2 regions of the Arthrobacter sp. BPSS-3 genome follow, and region 1 is predicted to be linked to the other one. Evidence: riboswitches for the same ligand, from Rfam matches in the RefSeq annotation. Region 1 holds a riboswitch; the other holds the start of a gene.
What was found. Region 1 has a riboswitch for thiamine pyrophosphate ahead of thiC (phosphomethylpyrimidine synthase ThiC). Riboswitches for the same ligand answer to the same signal wherever they lie in the genome.

Region 1 (7,801 bases):
CCGCAAGGGCAACAAGCCCGCGCCCAAGAAGAAGGCCCGCTCCGGCAACCCGGCCAAGGCCGCGCAGGAGCTCAAGGACGCGGAGGCACGGCGCGCAGCCGGCGCCAAGGCCGTCCCCACCGGCGCCTCCTTCGGCCAGCAGGGCGACTTCGACCCCTCCCAGCTGAACCTGCCCAAGGGCTTCGACAAGTTCCTCGGCGGCAGCAAGTAGCGACACGCTGCGGCGGGCCGCGGCGTATGTCGCGGCCCCGTTGACGGACCCGTGGAATAGGCTTGGAGCATGTTCAAGGAGCGCGTAGTTTTCGTCCACGGGGCCGGCAGTTTCGGTGCCGCGGCGTGGCCGAAACAGCACGGCATGGCGCTGGCCTATGACGCGCTCTTCCTCCGCCGGCACGGCTTCGACCCGGTGGCCGAGCCGCTGGAAACCGACTTCGCGGCCGACGCCGGGATCGTCCTCGGCGCGCTGGCCGACGACGGCCGCGGTGCCGCCGGAGGCCACGTCGTCGCCCACTCCCAGGGCGCCATCGCCGCGATGATGGCTGCCGTCGAACGGCCCGACCTGGTCCAGTCCCTCACGCTGGTGGAACCGGCCTGCCTGTCCCTGACGGCGGAACTGCCGGCCACCGCCGCGCACCGGGCCCTGATGGAACCGCTCTTCGACGTCCGGCACAGCCTGGGCGACGAGGACTTCCACCGCGAATTCGTCCGCCGGGTGTTCGCCGCGCACGCCCCGCTGCACGGCGCCGCCGGGGAAGTCGCGGCGGACAACGCCCGGGAGGCGCGGCGGCTCCGGCTGCAGGCCCCGGCCTGGGAGGCGCCCCTGCACATCGTCCCCGGCGTCCCCACCCTGGTCCTCACCGGCGGCTGGGAACCGTTGTACGAGGAGATCGCCGGCTACCTCGTGGAGACCGGCGCCCGGCACCGCACCGCCCCGGGCGGGCACCGGCCGCAGGACTCACCGGAAGGGGACCGGGCGATCCGCTCCTTTATCGCCGACGTCGTCCGCAGCCGGCACGCCCGCGCCTCCTAGCCCCGCGCCTCCTAACTCCGGTCCTCCTAGCCCCAGCCTGCTAGTCCCGGGCAGCCCCCACACCCGGATCCGGCACGTAGACCTTGCCGCCGGAGGCGAGGAACTCCTCGCTCTTCTCCCGCATGCCCGCGTCGGCCCGGGCCGCCTGCGCCTCGGCGGAACCAAACTCGTTCCGGATGTCCTGGCTGATCCGCATCGAGCAGAACTTCGGCCCGCACATGGAACAGAAGTGCGCCGTTTTGGCCGGCTCGGCGGGCAACGTCTCGTCGTGGAAGGCCTCGGCGGTGACCGGGTCCAGGGACAGGGCGAACTGGTCCCGCCAGCGGAACTCGAAGCGGGCCTTGGACAGGGCGTCGTCCCGCTCCTGCGCGCCGGGGTGGCCCTTCGCAAGGTCCGCGGCGTGGGCGGCGATCTTGTAAGTGATCACGCCGGTCTTCACGTCGTCCCGGTTCGGCAGGCCCAGGTGCTCCTTGGGGGTGACGTAGCAGAGCATGGCCGTCCCGTACCGGGCGATCTCGGTTGCGCCGATGGCGGAGGTGATGTGGTCGTAGCCGGGGGCGACGTCGGTCACGAGCGGACCCAGGGTGTAGAACGGCGCCCCCTTGCACAGCTCCTGCTGGCGTTCTACGTTTGCCCGGACCAGGTGGAACGGGACATGGCCCGGGCCCTCCACCATCACCTGCACGTCGAATTCCCAGGCCCGCTGCGTGAGCTCGGCGAGGGTGTCCAGTTCGGCGAACTGCGCGGCGTCGTTGGCATCCGCCGTCGACCCCGGCCGCAGCCCGTCGCCGAGGGAGAACGCTACGTCGTACTTCGCGAAGATTTCGCAGAGCTCGTCGAAGTGGGTGTACAGGAAGTTCTCCCGGTGGTGCGCCAGGCACCAGCCGGCCATGATGGAGCCGCCGCGGGACACGATCCCGGTGACCCGGTCGGCGGTCAGCGGCACGTACCGGAGCAGCACCCCCGCGTGGATGGTCATGTAGTCCACGCCCTGCTCGCACTGCTCGATCACGGTGTCCCGGAAGATTTCCCAGGTCAGCGCATTCGCCTCGCCGTTGACCTTTTCCAGGGCCTGATAGATCGGGACGGTGCCGATGGGCACGGGGGAGTTGCGGATGATCCACTCGCGGGTGGTGTGGATGTCATCGCCGGTGGAGAGATCCATGACGGTGTCGGCGCCCCACTGGGTGGCCCACTGGAGCTTGTCCACCTCCTCGGCGATGGAGCTGGTGACGGCCGAGTTGCCGATGTTGGCGTTGATCTTCACCAGGAAGGCCTTTCCGATGATCATCGGTTCGGACTCGGGGTGGTTGATATTCGCCGGGATGATGGCCCGGCCGGCGGCGAGTTCGCCGCGGACAAGTTCGACGTCGCAGTTCTCGCGCAGCGCCACGAACCGCATTTCGGGGGTCACCACGCCCTGCCGCGCGTAATGCATCTGGGTGACGGTCCGGCCGGGGAGGGCCCGGCGCGGTGCCGGGGGAGCGCCGCGCCACTCCGCCGAGGCGGCCCCGCGGCGGACCGCGGACTTGCCGTCGTCGAGAAGGCTGCGCTCCCGGCCGGAGTAGGGCTCGGTGTCCCCGCGGCCGGTAATCCAGTCGGCCCGGAGCGGCGGCAGGCCCGCCACCGGGTCGCTGCCCGGCCCCGCCGTGCGGTAGGCCCGGAACGGAGGATTCGGGGTGCCGCCGGGGGACGGTTCCAGGGCGATGTCGGTCACCGGGACCCGCAGGCCGTCGCCTTCGATGTAGGCCAGCATGTGCGACGCGAGGGCAGGGCTGTGCTGGGAATTTGTGGTGCTCAAGGGTTACTCACTTCCTTCGCCGGCATTACCCGGACAGGTTCAACGGTCGCAGGCTGCCTCAGCCCGATCTCAGCCCCTGCAAGGGCTCCCGTGTGGTCGTAGACGAAGCTACCACAGGGCCCCGGACACGGCTCCAAGGTTTCCGCCGGCCGCGGTTAGGCTGGGACCCATGAGCGGCATCATCGAATTCACCGGGCCCGTCCTCACCGCCGTGAACCGGGAGCGGCGCGGCCTGTGGTCCGTGGACGGGGTGCTGACCTTCGACCGTCCGGAGGCGGCGCCGGACCGTGTGATCGACGGGTGGGTGATCCCGGGACTGGTGGACGCCCACTGCCACATCGGGCTCGGGCCCGGCGGTGACGTCGACGCCGGCGTCGCCGAAGCGCAGGCGCGCACGGACCGTGACGCCGGGACCCTGCTGGTCCGCGACGCCGGAGCGGTGCACGACACCCGCTGGATCCAGCAGCGGCGGGACCTGCCCCGGATCATCCGTGCGGGCCGCCACATCGCCCGAAGCCGCCGCTACCTGCGCGGCCTCGCCGTTGAGGTGGACCCCGGTGACCTGGTCGAGGAGGTCCGGAAGCAGGCGCGGGCGGGGGACGGCTGGGTCAAGCTCGTGGGGGACTGGATCGACCGCGACGCCGGGGACCTTGCCGCAAGCTTCCCCGCCCGCACCGTCAGGGACGCCGTCAGCGCCGCCCACGACGAGGGCGCCCGGGTCACCGCGCACTGCTTCGCCGAGGACACCCTCGATGACATGCTCGACGCGGGCATCGACTGCATCGAGCACGCGACCGGGCTGCTGCCCCGCCATCTTCCGCGTTTCGTCGACCAAGGCGTGCCGATCGTCCCCACCCTGGTCAACATCGCCACCTTCCCGGACATCGCCGCGCAGGCCGAACCCAAGTTCCCGCGCTACGCCGCCCACATGCGCACGCTCTGGGAACGCCGGGCCGAGCGGGTCCTCGAGGCCCACGAGGCCGGGGTGGCCATCTACGCGGGAACCGACGCCGGGAGCGTGATTGCCCACGGGCGGATCGTCGACGAGTTGGAGGCACTGCATGCCGCCGGACTGGGCGCGGCCACCGCCCTCGAGGCCGGCGCCTGGTCCTCCCGGGCCTGGCTGTGCGCCGCCGGAATCGCCGAGGGTGCGCCCGCCGACGTCCTGGTCTGCGCCGCTGACCCGCGGCGGGATCTCTCCACGTTGCGGAATCTGCGCGCCGTCGTCCTCCGCGGGGACGTCATCGGCGCGGCATCCGCGGAATAAATTGAAGCTTCAAGTAATTTTATCTGGTGAGAGCCGCCGAATGACGGCTGAACCCCACAGCACCGGAGTGATGCAATGACCACCAACGCCGCCACCCAGGACCTCTTGCCGGCCGACCTCTCGATGGGCACCGTGATGCTCAAGGTCGGCGACCTGGCGATGATGACCGACTATTACCAGCGCGCCCTCGGCCTGGAGGTGGTGGCCGAGCAGGGCGGCGGCCTCTACCTCGGACGCGGCCAGACGCCGCTGGTGCACCTCGCGCCGGCCCCGGGACTGAACCTCCCCTCCCGGGGCGAGGCCGGGCTCTTCCACACCGCCCTCCTGTTCGAGGACCAGGCGGCGCTGGCCGCCACCGTCGCCACCGCAGCCCAGTACGATCCCCGGTTCTTCACCGGCAGCGCGGACCACCTGGTCAGCGAGGCCTTCTACTTCAACGACCCCGAGGGCAACGGCATCGAGCTGTACTGGGACCGTCCGCGCGAGGAATGGTCCTGGGATGGCGCGAATGTTGTCATGGACAGCTTGGCGCTGCCGCCGCAGCGTTACCTGGAGCAGCACCTCACCGAGGCGTCGCTCGCCGGCCAGCACGAAACCGGCGCCGGCGTCGGGCACGTCCACCTCCAGGTCGGCGACGTGCAGTCCGCCCACGACTTCTACGTCGGGACCCTGGGCTTCGAAAAGACCGCAGGCTGGCACGGCCAGGCGCTTTTCGTCTCGGCCGGCGGCTACCACCACCACATGGCCATGAACGTCTGGAACAGCCGCGGCGCCGGCCCCCGGCGCGACACGCTGGGCCTGGGCGAGGTGCTGATCGAGGTGCCCTCCGGGGACGACATCGGCGCCCTCGCGGACAGGCTCAAGGTCGCCGGCGTCGCGTCCCACCACACGGGTGCGGAGCTCCGGTTTGACGACCCCTGGCGCAACCGGATCCGGGTCGCCGTCCGCTGACCGGCCATCGGGCCGTCAGCCGATAGGCTGGGACGACGCCACACGCCGCGGCCCCCGGGCCGCCCGAAATCCAAGGATGAGCCCCGTGGGATTTACCGAAGTCTTCGTCGCCACCCATGACGCCGCGCTCAAGCGGGCCGCCGCACTCGCCGGGGGCGCCCCCGCCGGCCCGGACGCCGTTCGGATCGAGGACATCAGCGACTACGAGATCGAACGGCTGGGGGACCTCGCCGGCACCGCCGTCCACGCCGCCGGTGCCGACTACGAACTCGCGATGGTCGACGTCTCCAGCGACGCACTGCTCGGCGTGCCCGCCGCCATGGTCCGGACCCTCGCCGAGCTGCTTAGCTACGAGACCGACGAGGGCGAACGCGTCCTGGCCGACGTCGCCGGGCAGTGGGCGGCCGAGGAGGACATGCCCTTCGGTGCCGCCGAGGCCCTCGGCCACACCCGGCGGATCGCGGAGCTCGCCTCCGCCGTCGACCCCGCTGCCCGCACCGAACTGTACGTCTGGACTGCCTGAGCCGGACTGCGGCGCCACCCGCGGCGACCCGCCGCGGGTGTTAAGTCGAAATCGGCGCGGTGATCTGGCACAATGATCAGGTACTTGATCTGCGTGGCCCCTCTCTCCGCGTCTGGATCTTGTCCTTTTAGAACCCCCTAGTATGGCCCGCCCCACGGGTGCAGAACGCCGGGTTCGACCCCGTTTCAGAAACAGGAGTGACCACAAAAGTGGCCGTTAAGATTCGCCTTAAGCGCTTCGGCAAGATGCGCGCCCCGTACTACCGCATCGTCGTCATGGACTCACGCTCCAAGCGTGACGGCCGTGCCATCGAGGAGATCGGCAAGTACCACCCGACCGAAGAGCCCTCGTACATCGAGGTCGACTCGGACCGCGCCCAGTACTGGCTCGGCGTCGGCGCTCAGCCGTCCGAGCAGGTTGCCGCGATCCTGAAGATCACCGGTGACTGGCAGAAGTTCAAGGGTCTGCCCGGCCAGGAAGGCACCTTGAAGACCAAGGCTGCCAAGGAAGGCTTCGTAGCCCCGGAGAAGGGCTCCGTCATCATTCCGGAAGCCATCACCAAGAAGGCCAAGAAGGACGACGCAGCCGAGGCCCCGGCCGACGCCGAAGCAGAGACCACCGAGGCTGAGTAACTTGCTGGCAGACGCGCTCGAACACCTGGTCCGCGGGATTGTAGACAGCCCCGAGGACGTCAAGGTCAGTGCCAAGAACAACCGCCGGGGGGACACCCTTGAGGTGCGCGTTCACCAGGACGACCTTGGCCGGGTGATTGGCCGCCAGGGCCGGACCGCACGCGCACTGCGCACCGTGGTTGCGGCACTGGCAGACGGTGAGCCGGTGCGGGTCGACGTCGTCGACACCGACCGCCGCCGGTAGCGCAGCCAGCACACGCTTGATCTCTGTCCGGCCCCTCCACCAGCATTGGTGGAGGGGCCGGACTGTTTTGCGCACACTGCGCCCCCACAACGACCCATCCTTCCCATCCCCGAACAAGAGGACAGCATGCAGCTTCAGGTGGCACGAATCGGCAAACCCCACGGCATCCGCGGCGAGGTCACCGTCCAGGTGCTGACCGACGCCCCCGGTGACCGGTTCGTCCCGGGCACCCAGTTCGTCGTGGAGCCCGCGTCCGCCGGGCCGCTCACGGTCGAGAGCGCGCGCTGGAACAAGGACATCCTGCTGCTGGCATTCGAGGAGGTGGAGACCCGCAACGATGCGGAGGCCCTGCGCGGCGCCAAGCTCTTCATCGAAACCGAAGAACTCGACGAGGACGACGACGAGGGCTGGTACGAGCACGAACTCGTCGGCCTGGACGTCCGGGTGGGCAACGAGGTGGTGGGCACGGTCTCCGCGCTGCACACCATGCCCGTCCAGGACCTGCTGGTGGTCAAGGACCGCGCCGGCAAGGAAATCCTGATCCCGTTCGTGGAGCAGATCGTCCCCGAGGTCAACGTCGCCGAAAAGTACGTCCTCGTCACCCCGCCGGCGGGCCTGTTCGAGGTCAACACGGACACCGCCGCGACCCCCGACGACGGCGACTCCGCCGACAGTGCCGCCGAGGACGCAGACGGGGACCGCGCCTAAGATGCGGATCGACGTCGTCAGTATCTTCCCCGAGTACCTCGCCCCGCTGGAGCTGTCCCTGATCGGGAAGGCCCGGCAGGACGGACTGCTGAAGCTCACCGTCCACGACCTTCGGGACTTCACCACCGACCGGCACCGCACCGTCGATGACACCCCGTACGGCGGCGGCGCCGGCATGGTCATGAAGCCGGAACCGTGGGCCCAGGCGCTCGGTGCCGTCGCGGGCACTGCGGCGGCAGGGGAGGGTGAGCTCCGGAAACCTGTGCTGATTGTCCCCTCGCCCGCGGGGGAGCGCTTCACCCAGGCCATCGCGCACGAGCTCGCCGAGGAGGAGCAGCTGGTCTTCGCCTGCGGCCGGTACGAGGGCATCGACGAACGCGTCCTCGAATGGGCGGCGGACCACTTCACCGTCCGCCCCATGAGCCTGGGCGACTACGTGCTCAACGGCGGCGAGGTGGCGGTCCTGGCGATGGTCGAGGCAATCGGGCGGCTGCTGCCCGGCGTCGTTGGCAACCCCGAATCCCTCGTGGAGGAATCGCACTCCGACGGGCTGCTGGAGTACCCGGTCTACACCAAGCCATCCAGCTGGCGCGGCCGGGACGTCCCCGCCGTGCTGCTCAGCGGCAACCACGGCAAGATCGCCCA
Region 2 (7,801 bases), on a different contig from region 1:
TCCCCGCTGCTGGCCGTGCTGTTCTTCATCCCGGCCATGAACCTCGCCGGGATCCCGCCGCTCTCCGGCTTCCTGGGCAAACTCGGCCTGCTGCAGGCCGGCGTGCTGCTCGGCACCCCGCTGGCGTACGCGCTGGTGGCCGGCGGCGTCCTGACCAGCCTGCTGACCCTGCTGGCCATCGCCCGCGTCTGGAACCGTGCATTCTGGCGCAAGCCCGAGGACGCCGAGCACCCGGACCCGGTGCTGCTCGCCGCCCCGGGCGGTGAGTCCCAGGGAACCGGCGGCGCCGGGACATCCTCCGCACGCCACACGGTGAGCCTGCTGCCGCGCACCATGGTCGGTTCCACTCTGGCGCTGGTCATCCTCGGCGTGGCCCTGACCGTGTTCGCCGGGCCGCTGTTCCGCCTCTCCGGCCAGTCCGCGGCCGAGATGCTGGACCGGTCCTCCTACATCCACGCGGTCCTCGGCGACGAGGTCACGGTCCCGGCCCCGCCGCAGCCCGTGGCCCAGGGAGGCGGCAAATGACCCGCAAACGCATCTCGCTGCGCCAGGAACTGCCGCTGCTGGTCTGGCTGGTGATTGTCTGGGGCGCCCTCTGGCAGGACTTCAGCGCCGGCAACCTGCTCTTCGGGGCGCTGATCGCTGTGTTCGTGGCCCGGTTGTTCTACCTGCCGCCGGTGGAATTGGGCGGACGGTTCAACGTGCTGCGCGCCGTCCCCTTTGGCCTGGTGTTCCTCGGCAAGGTGGTCGCGGCGAGCTTCCAGCTGCTCTACCTCGCCGTGGTGCGCGGGCCCCGGGTGGTCAGCGCCATCGTCGCGGTCCCGCTCCGCAGCCACTCGGATCTCCTGGTCACCGCCACCGGCCACGTCATCTCGCTGATTCCGGGCTCCCTGGTCGTGGAGGTGGACAGGGGTACGTCCACGCTCTATATCCACGGCATCAACGTCCGCGACGCCGAGGACGCCGCCAGGCTCCGCAAGGACGTCCGAGACACTGAGGCCGGCCTGATCCGGATCATGGGCTCCCCGGAGGAAGTTTCCGCCCTCAAACAGGAGGCAGCCGCATGATGCCGATCGTCCTGGCCGTGACCGCCGTGATTCTGTCCCTCGCGGCGGGCGGCGCCATCATCCGGATCGCCCGAGGGCCTTCGCTGCTGGACCGCGTGCTCGCCACCGACGTGCTGCTGGCCATCCTGGGCGCCGCGCTGTGCATCGACATGGCCGTCAACCGGCACCTGAACAACCTGATGCTGCTGGTGGCGATCTCGATCATCGGCTTCGTCGGGTCCGTGACCGTGGCCCGCTTCGTAGCCGACCGCAGGAGGCACCCCCATGAATCCTGAGACCTTCTCCGGGGATACGGTGATCGACGCCGTGTCCGCCGTGTTCATGGTGGTGGGTGCACTGATGTCCCTCGGCGCCGCGATCGGCCTGCTCCGCTTCCCGGACCTGATGAGCCGGATGCACGCCGCCACCAAGCCGCAGGTCCTGGGCCTGTTCCTGCTGCTGTGCGCCGTGGGCCTGCAGATGCGCACCTGGTGGGTGTGGCCGGTGCTGGTGGTCGCGTGGATCTTCCAGCTGCTGACCGTCCCGGTCTCCGCGCACATGGTGGGCCGCGCCGGCTACCGCACCAAGCACCTCCACCCGGAGTTGCTGAGCGCGGATGAGCTCGAAGCGGTGGTGCAGCAGGCCGCCGGGGAACGCGGCTTCAACGAGGACGGGGAGCCCCGCCGGGACTGATGCCCGGGGGACTCCCCGTCGGAGTCCGGTGGTGCGGTGCGCCTAGACGATGTCCTGGGTCTTGGCGAAGCGAGTGATGGCCCGCTGCGTGCCGCGGTTGGCGAGGACCTGGATGACGGCGCTCACCGAGGCCGAGATCAGCGCGAAGGTCAGGGCCTGGCGCAGCGTGGTGGGGACGTCGTCGTCGTGGCCCTTCGGCGGCTTGTTGCCGGTGGTCTTCTCCCAGACGGTGTCCACGAGCTTGGTGCCGACGAGACCGGCGACCAGGCTGATGCCGGTGCCGAGCAGTTTGATGACAATGTTCATTTCGTGCTCCTTGCGGGTGGAAACAGGACTGCCCCTAGCCTACTGGCACACCGGTCCGGGGCGGACGCCCCTGTCCGCCGCGCGCCGCCCGGCCTACCGTCGGGCATGGACAGAGACCGGGGCGCACCCTGGGCGCCGTTCCAGCTGGCGGCCGGCTGCTGCTCGATCGCGTTCGTGGTGCTGCTGGTGCTGGCCCTTGTGCTGGACTTCATCGCGCCGCCGCCGGTCGACGGGGCCGTGCCGACGCTTGAGTTCATCGCCCGCAACAAGCCCGTCTACGTCGCCGAGCAGCTGCTTTGGACGGTCCCGAACATCCTGGCGGTGCCCGTCTTCGCTGCGCTGTTCCTGGCGTGCGCTCCGGCGGCAGAGGGACTGGCACGGGGCCTGGCGCTGGGCGGCGCCCTGGTGGGCGGGCTGTCCTGGGCGCTGATCCTCGCCATCCCGGTTACCAGCCGCGGCTCTCTGGTGCTGGTCTACCTCAGCGACCGGTACGCCGGGGCGGCCGACGACGCCGCGCGGCAGCGGATCAGCGCCGCCGCCGAGGCGGTGATCGCCGAGAACAACACACCCGCCGTCGCCGGGGTGCTTTCCGCGGCGGGCATCCTCCTCATGTCCGTGGCCATGGTGCGGGCAGGGCTCTCCCGGGCGGTGGGCTGGCTGGGCATCGGCGCCGGTGCCCTGGGGCTGCTCGCGGAGGCGCTGCGGTACCTCGTCCCGGCGCTCTACGGCGGCTACGGCCTCCTGATGTGGGCGTGGTTCGTGGCGGCCGGGATCGTGCTGATCCGGCTCGGCAGGGAGGGGAGGCGGGCCCCGGCGGCGCGGGTGTAAACTGGGCCAGCCCACACGGGCGACATTCATAACGACAGGGGAGCGCCGCCGTCGGACCCTTCCGGAGGAATCCGGGAACCGTAGGTGGGCGCTGAGAGTGCGGACAGCCGCAGACCCTCGAACCTGATCCGGTTAGTACCGGCGCAAGGGAGTCGAGTTCTCAGGGTGTCCGGAACACGCGGCAGCGGCCGCCGTGGCCGGAATACCCTCCCCTCCTGTACCTCAGGAGGACGACATGACCGATATTTCCACCCCCCGCACCACAGCGGCCGGCAAAAAGAGCTGGCGCGTGGTCGACATTGTCCTGGCGGCGCTGATCGCGATTGCCGGCGGCGTCATCTTCTGGGCCTGGGACCAGGGCTCCAACGTGGTGTCCGTCCCGCTCACCGCCGTCTACCCGCCCCTGACCGGCCTCTACGCCGGCGGCTGGATGATCCCCGCGGTCCTCGGCATGCTGGTGGTCCGCAAGCCCGGCGCCGCGCTGTTCTGCGAGGCCGTCGCCGCCACCGGCGAGCTGATCATGGGCTCCCAGTACGGCACCACCGTGCTGATCTCGGGCATCCTGCAGGGCCTCGGCGCGGAGCTGGTCTTCGCCGCCTTCCGCTACAGCAAGTTCAACCTCCCGGTCTCCCTGCTCGCCGGCGCCGGCGCGGGCCTCTTCTGCGGCCTGAACGACTGCTTCCTGCCCTGGGGCTGGAACATCGCCTTCGAGGCCGGGGACAAGGCCGCCTACATCGTCTTCTGCGCCATCTCCGGTGCCGTGATCGCCGGCGGCCTGGCTTGGATCGCCACCCGCGGCCTGGCCCGGACCGGGGTGCTGGCCTCCTTCGCCTCCCGCAAGGCGGCCACCGAACCCGTCTTCTCCTGACACCCGCGCGCATGAACGCCGACGACGTCCGCCCCGCCGCGGTCACCGCCCGCGGTTGGGGCTGGCGGCACGCCGGACGGTCCCGGCCCGCCATCAGCGGACTGGACCTGGACATCAGCCCGGGCGAACGCGTCCTGCTGCTGGGACCTTCCGGCGCCGGTAAGTCGACCCTGCTGCACGCCCTGGCCGGGGTGCTCGGCGAGGGCGGCGGCGCGGACGCGGACGCCGACGACGCCGACGAGACCGGCAGCCTGCTCATCGACGGGGCCCCACCCCGGGACCGCCGCGGACGCGCCGGGCTGGTGCAGCAGGACCCGGAGACCCAGGTGGTGCTTTCCCGGGTGGGTGACGACGTCGCGTTCGGGGCGGAGAACCTCGCCGTCCCGCCCGCGGAGATCTGGGCCCGGGTAGGGGAGGCGCTCGACGACGTCGGCCTCGGTTCCCTGCCCCTGGGGCACCCGACCTCGGCCCTCTCCGGCGGACAGAAGCAGCGGCTTGCCCTGGCCGGCATCCTCGCGATGCGGCCCGGGCTGCTACTGCTGGACGAACCGACCGCCAACCTTGACCCCGCAGGTGTGCTGGAGGTCCGCGACGCCGTGGGCCGCTGCCTGGACCGGACCGGCGCCACCCTGGTGGTGGTCGAACACCGGGTTTCCGTGTGGAAGGACCTGGTGGACCGGATCGTGGTGCTGCAGCCCGGCAGCGCGGGCGACGCCGCCGTGCTGCTGGACGGGCCGCCGGACCGGGTGCTGGCCGAGGCACGGGAGATGCTGATCGCCGCCGGGGTCTGGGTCCCGGGCCACGTGCCGGCCACCCGCGCCCGGAGCACCGGCGACACCGGACAGGGGCCGGAGCACGGCTTCGAGGCGGGCCGCCTGCTGCTGGCCGCAGAATCCTTGGCCGTGTCCCGCGACCGTCCCCGCCGGGGCGGCCTCCGGACCCGCTTCCGGGCCGTGCCGCCCGTGCCGGTGCAGGAGGGTATCGCAGCGCAGGTCCGTGCCGGACGCGCGCTCACCATCACCGGGCCCAACGGCGCCGGGAAATCGACCTTCGCCCTTACCCTCGCCGGGCTGCTGGCCCCGGTGGCCGGGACCGTATCCGCTACCACCGACCTCAGCGCCGGCGCGGGCATCGACCCCTACGCCTGGAAGGCGCAGCAGCTGATCCCGCGGATCGGCACGGTCTTCCAGGAACCCGAACACCAGTTCGTGACCGGCCGGGTGCTGGACGAACTGACCTTCGGGCCGCGGCAACTGGGCCGCGGCGCGGACCGGGTGGACGAACTGCTGGAGCGGCTGCGGCTGCGGGACCTGGTGGACGCCAACCCCTACACCCTCTCCGGCGGCGAGAAGCGGCGCCTGTCCGTGGCTACCGTGCTGGCCGCCCACCCGCAGGTCCTGGTCCTGGACGAGCCCACGTTCGGCCAGGACGCCAACACCTGGGCCGAGCTGGCCTCCTTCCTCTCCGAACTCCTGGACGCCGGCACCGCCGTCGTCTCCGTCACCCACGACGCCGAATTCAGTGACGTCCTCGGCGGCGACGAACTCAAGCTGCAGGGGGCGGCGGCATGAGGGAGGCCCTGACCCTGGAGGGAAACCCCGCCGTGCTGGCCCGCGCCAACCCGCTGGCCAAGTTCTCCGGCGTCGTGCTGGTCACCGTGGCGCTCGCCCTGTCCATCGACTGGGTCTCCGCGTCCGTGGCGCTGGTCTTCGAGGTGCTGCTCTTCCCGCTGGCCGGGCTCACCCCCGCCCTGCTCTGGCGCCGCGGTTGGCCGTTGATCCTGGCCGCTGCCCTGGGCGGCTGGAGCACCGCCATCCTCGCCCCGGACCGGGGCCGGATCCTGCTGGACGTGGGGATCTGGTCCATCAGCGAGGGCTCGCTCCAGCTGGGCCTCGGCTTCCTGCTGCGCGGCCTCGCGATCGCGTTGCCCGCCGTGCTGCTGATGAGCTGCACCGACCCCACAGACCTGGCCGACGCCCTCGCGCAGCAGGCGAAGCTGCCGCACCGGTTCGTGCTGGGCACGCTCGCGGCGATGCGGCTGGTGGGACTCATGGCGGAGGAATGGCAGACTATCGGGATGGCCCGGCGGGCCCGCGGCGTGGGCTCGCACGGCAGCCCGGCGCAGCGGGCCAGGGCCATGCTGGGGCAAAGCTTCGGGCTGCTGGTCCAGGCGGTCCGGCGGGCGTCGCGGCTGGCGGTGACCATGGAGGCGCGCGGCTTCGGCGGTGCCCGGCGGACCTGGGCCCGGCAGGCTCGTTTCACCGGGCTGGATGTGTGGGTGGTCCTGGGCGGCGTGGTGATCGCGGGGTCAGCGGTAGCCGCCGCCGTCGCCGCCGGGACCTGGAACATGGTGTTCCTCGGCCAGCAGTGACCGCGATGTATCGCACCGCCCGATTATCGCACCAGCCGACTAGGGGTGTGACGCTACGCGCTTTTGGGTGCATCCGGAGGCGGACGGTAGCTCATCTGTGATATTTCTTGGATATGACGCTTCCGACTGCAGAACACCTCGGCACGGTCCTCAAGGACGCACGCGGCGAAAAGGGCTGGACCCAGGGCAAGCTTGCCGCCGAGCTCGGCACCAGCCAGAGCGCCGTCGCCCGGATGGAACAGGGCAAGCAGAACCTGAGCCTGAAGATGATCCAGCGCCTGGAGTCCATCTTCGGCCGCGCCATCGTCAAGGTGGGCCGGCCCCAGATGACCCACCTGCGCGTGGAGGGCGGCCACACCCTCTCCGGCGCCGTGGACGTCAACAGCAGCAAGAACGCCGGCGTCGCCCTGCTCTGCGCCAGCCTGATCAACCGCGGCACCACGGTGCTGCGCCGGCTGGCCCGGATCGAGGAGGTCAACCGGATCGTCGAGGTACTGACCAGCATCGGCGTCGAATGCACCTGGCTGAACGCCACCGACCTGCAGATCCGCCGCCCCGCCGTCCTGGACCTCGACGGCATGGACGTCGACGCAGCCCGGCGCACCCGCAGCGTCATCATGCTGCTGGGCCCGCTCCTGGACGAGTCCGCCGAGTACCGGCTCCCCTACGCCGGCGGCTGCGACCTGGGCACCCGGACCGTGGAGCCGCACATGCAGGCGCTGCGCCAGTTCGGCCTCCGCGTGGAGGCCACCTCCGGCTTCTACACCGTCCAGGCGCCGCCCGCCGACGGCGAGAACCGCTCCTTCGTCCTCAGCGAGCGGGGCGACACGGTCACCGAGAACGCCATCATGGCTGCCGCCCACCGCCGCGGCACCACGGTCATCCGCAACGCCAGCCCCAACTACATGGTCCAGGACCTCTGCTTCTACCTGCAGCGCCTGGGCGTGGAGATCGACGGCGTCGGGACCACCACGCTGAAGATCGTCGGCCGGCCCGCGGTGGACGTGGACATCGAGTACTTCCCCTCCGAGGACCCGATCGAGGCGATGAGCCTGATCACGGCCGGCATCGTGACCAACTCCGAGGTCACCATTCGCCGCGTGCCGATCGAGTTCATGGAGATCGAACTGGCCACCCTGGAGCAGATGGGCCAGCGGCTGGAGGTCTCCGCCGAATACGTGGCGCGCAACGGCCGGACCCGGCTGGTGGATGTCACCACCCGGCCCTCCGAGCTGAAGGCACCCGAGGACAAGATCCACCCCATGCCGTTCCCGGGCCTGAACATCGACAACCTGCCGTTCTTCGCCGTGATCGCCGCCAACGCGCAGGGCCAGACCATGATCCACGACTGGGTCTACGAGAACCGCGCCATCTATCTGACCGAGCTGAACCGGCTCGGCGCGCAGGTGCAGTTGCTGGACCCGCACCGGATCTACGTCAACGGCCCCACCAAGTGGCGCGCCGCCGAGGTGGGTTGCCCGCCGGCCCTCCGCCCTGCCGCCTGCCTGCTGCTGGCAATGCTGGCCGCCCGGGGGGTGTCCGAGCTGCGCAACATCTACGTGATCGAGCGCGGCTACGAGGATCTGGCCGAGCGGCTGAACACCATCGGCGCGAAAATCGAGTACTTCCAGGACTAAAGACCCCCGGCGCACAATGGGTTATGCGCACCTTCGGCGTCGAAGAGGAACT

Region 2: it holds a riboswitch for thiamine pyrophosphate, as region 1 does, so the genes downstream of both, ACFVY3_RS14720 (ECF transporter S component) here and thiC (phosphomethylpyrimidine synthase ThiC) in region 1, are expected to answer to the same signal.

What each region holds. Positions count from the first base shown of each region.
Region 1 is NZ_JBIMMV010000002.1:232,103-239,903, forward strand. Features, by position in the region: gene ffh (signal recognition particle protein) at 1-211, shown strand, start outside; gene ACFVY3_RS04025 (alpha/beta fold hydrolase) at 281-1,030, shown strand; gene thiC (phosphomethylpyrimidine synthase ThiC) at 1,071-2,786, opposite strand; TPP riboswitch at 2,826-2,933, opposite strand; gene ACFVY3_RS04035 (amidohydrolase family protein) at 3,001-4,098, shown strand; gene ACFVY3_RS04040 (VOC family protein) at 4,174-5,049, shown strand; gene ACFVY3_RS04045 (hypothetical protein) at 5,135-5,572, shown strand; gene rpsP (30S ribosomal protein S16) at 5,782-6,204, shown strand; gene ACFVY3_RS04055 (RNA-binding protein) at 6,206-6,448, shown strand; gene rimM (ribosome maturation factor RimM) at 6,575-7,156, shown strand; gene trmD (tRNA (guanosine(37)-N1)-methyltransferase TrmD) at 7,158-7,801, shown strand, end outside.
Region 2 is NZ_JBIMMV010000009.1:161,053-168,853, reverse strand. Features, by position in the region: gene ACFVY3_RS14750 (Na+/H+ antiporter subunit D) at 1-525, shown strand, start outside; gene ACFVY3_RS14745 (Na+/H+ antiporter subunit E) at 522-1,067, shown strand; gene ACFVY3_RS14740 (monovalent cation/H+ antiporter complex subunit F) at 1,064-1,342, shown strand; gene mnhG (monovalent cation/H(+) antiporter subunit G) at 1,332-1,739, shown strand; gene ACFVY3_RS14730 (DUF4235 domain-containing protein) at 1,782-2,045, opposite strand; gene ACFVY3_RS14725 (hypothetical protein) at 2,151-2,873, shown strand; TPP riboswitch at 2,900-3,041, shown strand; gene ACFVY3_RS14720 (ECF transporter S component) at 3,109-3,741, shown strand; gene ACFVY3_RS14715 (ABC transporter ATP-binding protein) at 3,753-5,312, shown strand; gene ACFVY3_RS14710 (energy-coupling factor transporter transmembrane component T family protein) at 5,309-6,112, shown strand; gene ACFVY3_RS14705 (UDP-N-acetylglucosamine 1-carboxyvinyltransferase) at 6,226-7,749, shown strand; gene ACFVY3_RS14700 (glutamate--cysteine ligase) at 7,773-7,801, shown strand, end outside.